Regions from separate parts of the Vibrio toranzoniae genome, predicted to be linked through region 1. Evidence: predicted binding sites of a transcription regulator. Region 1 holds the regulator's gene; the other holds the start of a gene.

Evidence for each region. The regulator PurR, encoded in region 1, represses purine synthesis genes. The targets are predictions, from matches to a motif close to TNANGNAAACGTTTNCNTNA.
Region 2: glpX (class II fructose-bisphosphatase) is a predicted target of PurR. The motif match lies at 1,835-1,854, and genes of this name have one in related genera.

Annotation. Positions count from the first base shown of each region.
Region 1 is NZ_AP025514.1:1,112,429-1,115,598, reverse strand. Features, by position in the region: gene torR (two-component system response regulator TorR) at 1-54, opposite strand, end outside; gene torD (molecular chaperone TorD) at 310-957, shown strand; gene purR (HTH-type transcriptional repressor PurR) at 1,274-2,278, shown strand; cyclic di-GMP riboswitch class I at 2,449-2,534, shown strand; gene OCU50_RS04955 (TfoX/Sxy family DNA transformation protein) at 2,662-3,170, shown strand, end outside.
Region 2 is NZ_AP025514.1:2,905,960-2,909,129, reverse strand. Features, by position in the region: gene OCU50_RS13240 (helix-turn-helix transcriptional regulator) at 1-590, opposite strand, end outside; gene glpX (class II fructose-bisphosphatase) at 765-1,772, opposite strand; gene zapB (cell division protein ZapB) at 2,098-2,340, shown strand; gene rraA (ribonuclease E activity regulator RraA) at 2,430-2,945, opposite strand; gene OCU50_RS13220 (1,4-dihydroxy-2-naphthoate polyprenyltransferase) at 3,019-3,170, opposite strand, start outside.

The DNA.
Region 1 (3,170 bases):
CAATTTACTGCGGGTTACCACATCATCTTCTACGACTAATACGTGATAGCTCATCTACACCACTTTTCTTATTTAATAGTTTCAATGACTATTCTATTCATAACTAGTAACAATTCTAGTGGTGCAGAAGATAAAAGCCATAAACATGGATTTTTTTTGATACAAGACAATCTTAAACCTTGCTATTTATCGTCCATAACAATTCAATATGGGCATTACCACTAACGAGTAGCTTTGCGCTGAGCAAATATCACGGTTAGTTAGACTGAATACCCCGGGTATACGAAAGACGATATTAGGATCAATCAAATGAAAGATACAAAAGCGTTCAACGAACAAAGAGCAGAAATCTACTGGTGGTTATCAAGCTTATTCGCCAAAGAACTCACTCAAGAAGAACTCGATCACTACCACTCTGTTGAGATTCGTTCTTTCTTGACTGGCTTAGGCGAAAATAAAACACTAGAACCTGCGATTAATAACTTAGTTGACGCACTAAACCGTCTGCAAACACGTGAAGACGCGCAACTGGAACTGTCTGCTGACTTTTGTGATCTTTTCTTAAAAACAGATAAACATGGCGCTCTTCCGTACGCTTCTATGTACATCGGCGAAACTGGACTATTGAACGATAAACCAGCAAAAGAGATGGAAGAGATCATGGCTAAACACAACTTAGTGGTTAACCAAGACCTGAAAGAGCCAGCGGACCACATTGCTATCGAACTCGATTTCCTTGGTAACTTGATCATTCGCTCTAACGAAACTGAGCTTGAAGAAGAGCTAGAAAAATCATTTTCTGTTCAACAACAGTTTATCGAGCAACAACTCCTTACTTGGGTACCCAAGTTCAACGTGAAATGTCATGACGTTGACGAATTCGGTTTCTACGCTTCAGTCTCATCTCTGTTACTCGCCTTCTGTAATTTAGACGCTCAATATCTAGCTGGTGACTAAACTTATTGCATGACTAGGTAAATAAATTCAATAGAATGTGACAATTCACCCGGATTTCAGGGTGAATTTTATTGCGAGTAACTTCTAGTCAGTCTAAAATTGTGACCGCAAACGATAAAATATGAAACATTCACGAAATGCTATGCTTATTTAAGTTCAGAGCATTTCGGTGTTAAGACAAGCCGCTCAATAGCGGTTTTTTGTTTTTTAGCACGTTAGTACCCAAAGAGCCCTACAAATTACAGCTCTTAGTTAGGTAGCTTAACGGCTACTTTATTCCGTACTTTGGGAAAGTAGCTTCTAATAGGATAAAACCATGGCCACGATAAAAGATGTCGCTCGCTTAGCCGGCGTATCGACAACCACCGTTTCTCACGTAATCAACAAAACACGTTTTGTTGCAGAAGCGACTCAAGAAAAAGTAAACAAAGCTGTAGACGAACTGAACTATGCACCAAGTGCTGTTGCTCGTAGCTTGAAGTGTAATACAACGCGCACTATCGGCATGCTTGTTACTCAATCAACCAACCTATTCTTCTCTGAAGTTATCGATGGTGTTGAGAGCTACTGCTACCGTCAAGGTTACACTTTGATCCTGTGTAACACAGGTGGTATCTATGAGAAGCAACGTGACTACATTCGAATGCTGGCAGAGAAACGTGTAGATGGCATCTTAGTTATGTGTTCAGACCTAACTGAAGAACTAAGAGTGATGTTAGACCGTCACGCTGACATCCCTAAAGTTATTATGGACTGGGGCCCAGAGAGCTCTCAAGCTGATAAGATCATTGATAACTCTGAAGAAGGTGGCTACCTAGCAACCAAGTACCTGATTGAACGCGGTCACTCTAAAATTGCCTGTTTAAGTGGCCACTTAGACAAAGCAGCCTGTGTTGAACGCATTGCCGGTTACAAGCGCGCACTCAACGAAGCTAAGATTTCTACCGATAACAACATGATCATCGAAGGCAACTTCGAGTGCGATACGGCAGTTCTTGCTGCAGAGCAAATCGTTGAGATGGAAGATCGCCCGACTGCTGTATTCTGCTTTAATGACACGATGGCACTAGGTCTAATGAGTCGCCTGCAACAGAAAGGTATTCGTATTCCTGAAGATATTTCGATCATTGGTTACGACAACATCGAGCTGGCTGAATACTTCTCCCCACCTTTAACAACGGTGCACCAGCCGAAACGTCGTGTTGGTAAAAATGCTTTCGAAATTTTATTAGAACGTATAAAAGACAAAGATCATGAAAAACGTGTCTTCGAAATGCACCCTGAAATCGTAGAGCGATGTACAGTTAAAACGTTAAATTAATTGATAAAATGAGTTTAATTTCATCAAGCGCACCTTTAGGTGCGCTTTTTTTATCAGCAACCAAAGTGAACCTAGATGCACAACACAAAGATCATTAATTGAAGCAATATCACATTTTGAAATAACAAGTGTGAGCCTCATTCAACAAAAACTTTATTCTATTCAATCAGTCACGCACAGGGCAAACCTCTTGAAAAAGTGGGACGCAAAGCTTCCGGCCTAAACCACTCGTTGGTATGGTAGCGGGGTTACCGATGGCAAAATGCAGTAACTACTAATCATTTAGTAATTTACGGCCTATTGACAATTTTATTGCAACATTTTGCTAATCTCTCGGACCTGCTTATTTGGTGGCGTAGTTCAAATACACCGAGATAAATAACATGGATAAACCGATACTAAAGGACTCAATGAAGTTATTTGAGCCCCTAGGAAAAATAAAATCACGCTCAATGTTTGGTGGATTCGGTCTTTTTGCTGATGACACAATGTTTGCTCTGGTTGTTAATGACCAACTGCACATACGAGCAGACAAATGCACAACAAAGCAATTCGAACAACAAGGGTTTCAACCATACGTCTACAAAAAGCGTGGCTTCCCTGTCGTTACTAAATATTTCGCTTTACCTGAAGGCTTATGGCAAGACCAAGAGCAAATTTTGCAGCTTGCAACCACGTCTCTGGGTTTTGCTAAAGAAGAAAAAGCTGAACAGTCTTCTGCTAAGCCGACCCGACTCAAAGATCTTCCGAATCTTCGACTCGCGACTGAACGTATGTTGAAAAAAGCAGGTATTGATTCCGTAGAACGTTTATATGAATCTGGCTCTGTAAACGCGTTTAACGCTATTAAAGAATCACATACATCCTCTGTCAGTATTGAACTACTTTGGGC
Region 2 (3,170 bases), 1.4 Mb from region 1:
CGTCGCTCGCCAGCAATAATGTGTTCAGTACGGCTTACATGGCACTCGCCTTTGAGCAGTTCGGTGAAAACATTGAGTTCTGACTGGCATAGGCTAGGGCAACGAGTCGCAGCCTTACAGATAGGGCAGTGGTTCTCTATCAAGATGTAATGATCGTCATGCTCTTGAAGCTCTGCCATGTAACCTTCTTCTTCACGAAGTTGAGTGAGCTTTTCAAGTTTACTGATCAGGTTATCACAGCCAGATAGAGCGGTTTGATACTGCTTTAAAGTATGTTGTTCACGCTCGGCAGCAACCTTAGCTAGCCCCTCTGGGCCAAATAGGTTCTCTACGGCATCAATCACTTGAATCGTCAGCTCACCGTGTCGGTCTGAGAATTGGCTATGGCCTTGTTGAGTCAGTGACCAATGGCGGGTAGGACGTCCCACTTTTACTTTAACGTCATGAAACGCAAGAATACCGTCATCTTCCAGGCTTTGCAGATGTTGCCTTGCCCCCATTGTCGTCATGTCAAATTCTTCTGACAGTTGCTTCGCGGTTACCGCTCCTTGGCGCTTAATGGTTTGTAAGATTTTGTCGCTTGTTTTCATATTATCCCTACCTCATGAACCTTACTATTATGAGGCAAGGTGTTTATAAAGCAAACCATTTACTATATTGGCCGCCGTTCACGCTATTGCTAGCATATGGTGTGCTTGGCACAGGCCAATAAAACAAAAGGCTGATACGTGGTATCAGCCTTTGTTGTTCTGTTTAACTTAGGTTTACAGAATGTGACCAATTACTTCTGGGTCTTTACGTTCTAGGTAGTGGATTGATTTGATGCGACGAATCGTGCGGCAGCGACCACGGATAAGTAGTGTTTCTGTGGTTGCGATATTACCTGTACGAGTAATGCCTTCTAGCAAATCACCTTTGGTGATGCCGGTTGCTGAGAATACTACGTTGTCGCTGCGCGCCATGTCTTCCATCTTCAACACTATACCCGCCGTTACGCCCATTTCAGCGCAACGTTCTAGCTCAAGCTCACCGTGCTTACGGTTTTCTGCGGTATCGCCTTTCACCTCGTAACGAGGGAGAAGACGACCGTGCATGTCACCATCTAGTGCGCGAATAACCGCCGCAGAAACGACACCTTCAGGCGCGCCACCGATGCAGTACATGACGTCTACTTCGCTGTCGGGCATACAAGTTAGGATAGAAGCAGCAACATCACCGTCTGGCACTGCGAATACGCGAACGCCCATTGCTTGCATGTCGGCGATGACTTGATCGTGACGTGGCTTAGCCAGTGTCGTTACAACTAATGTATCCAGCGTTTTACCTAGTGCTTTCGCAATGTTTTCTAGGTTTTCTGTCAATGGTAGTTCTAGGTCAATCGCGCCTTTTGCGCCAGGGCCAACAACCAATTTTTCCATGTACATATCAGGCGCTTTAAGGAAGCTGCCTTTTTCGCCTGCCGCCAATACCGCCAATGCGTTTGATTGGCCCATTGCTGTCATGCGTGTCCCTTCTATTGGGTCAACGGCAATGTCGACAGCATCACCGCCCACACCTACTTGCTCACCGATGTAGAGCATAGGTGCATCATCAATTTCACCTTCACCAATAACAATCTCACCGCTGATTTCGGTTTTGTTTAGTAGACTACGCATGACTTCTACAGCAGCGCCATCCGCAGCGTTTTTATCGCCACGGCCAAGCCATTTGTAACCAGCTAGTGCTGCACCTTCAGTGACACGAGAAAATGACATTGCTAAATCGCGTTTCATGCGAACTCCAAAACTTTTAAAGGGGAGGGAAGATAAATTTTGCGGCGGATTTTACCATATCCAAAAGAAAACGTTTGCCTTTTTGTTTTTGGGGATTGCTCTCGATCAATTTGCAGTAGAAAACAATAAATCTTCATCAAAATAATCAGCCTGTGGATGTGGAGATAATCATTCGCGTCAATATTCGGTAAAAAGCGCTGTTTTTTTCATCGAATGGTGCAAATTATCGAATATATTGAGTGTTTATCCTTGCTCTGCTGAGTAGAATGGGGAAATAAGTGGAGTGAACCTTCACCATTAAATGGATAACTAAAGGTAGGCCAGAATGTCTTTTGAAGTACTAGAGCAGCTAGAAGCAAAAATTCAAACAGCAGTAGATACAATTGCACTTCTTCAAATGGAAGTGGAAGAGCTTAAAGAAGAGAAACAAGCACTAGCGACAGAAGCTGGTGAGCTAAAAGCAAGCCGTCACGAGCTAGAGCAAAAAACTCAGCAAATGCAGGAAGAGCATTCAGCATGGCAAGATCGCATCCGTAACCTTCTAGGTAAAATGGATGACGTTGAGTAATTGACTCTTCAGATTAAAAAAACGCCCGCTACTGAGTAGCGGGCGTTTTTGTTCGTTGTTCTAATTGGCTGGAGCTTTGTTAGAGATACTTAATCTGATTCTTCTTCGACATCAAGGTCGAGTTCAACATCTAACGGCTCAGCAGAGAGAATGATGCCTGTATTATCCGCGTAAAGGTAATCTTCAGGTAAAAAAGTCACGCTGCCAAAATTGACTGGAACATCAACCTCGCCAATGCTCTCTTGGCTAGCTCCGACGGGAATGGATGCTAAAGCTTGAATGCCGAGGTTCATATCTTCTAATTCATCGACTTCACGTACACAGCCATAAACCACAATACCTTCCCACTCATTGTCTTCGGCAAGCAGGGCGATTTCAGCATCGATCAGCGCTTTTCGTAATGAGCCACCACCATCGATTAGCAGCACTCGACCTAACCCATCTTGCTCCAATACAGAGCGAATCAAAGCGTTGTCTTCAAAACACTTTAATGTTGTGACCTGTCCTGCGAAGGATGCTCGTCCACCGAAGTTGCTGAACATTGGCTCCACGACATCAACTTGATCTATGTAGATGTCGCACAGTGCTGAAGTGTTGTATTCCATTCGTTTACCTTTTGAACAATGAACTTACTCTGAGTATATCGGTGCCTGATCCCTTTGCAATGATTAGTCTCAATTAACTCAATAGAGTTTGAGCTACGACAACCCCTGCAAACAATAAGTTAGTGACCAGGGAGCATTTCACAATAACGGGCATCATTGGTGCAATCTGAGCTGGTTTATCGGTTTTCCATACGGCTTTACCATGCTTGTAAACAACAATGATAC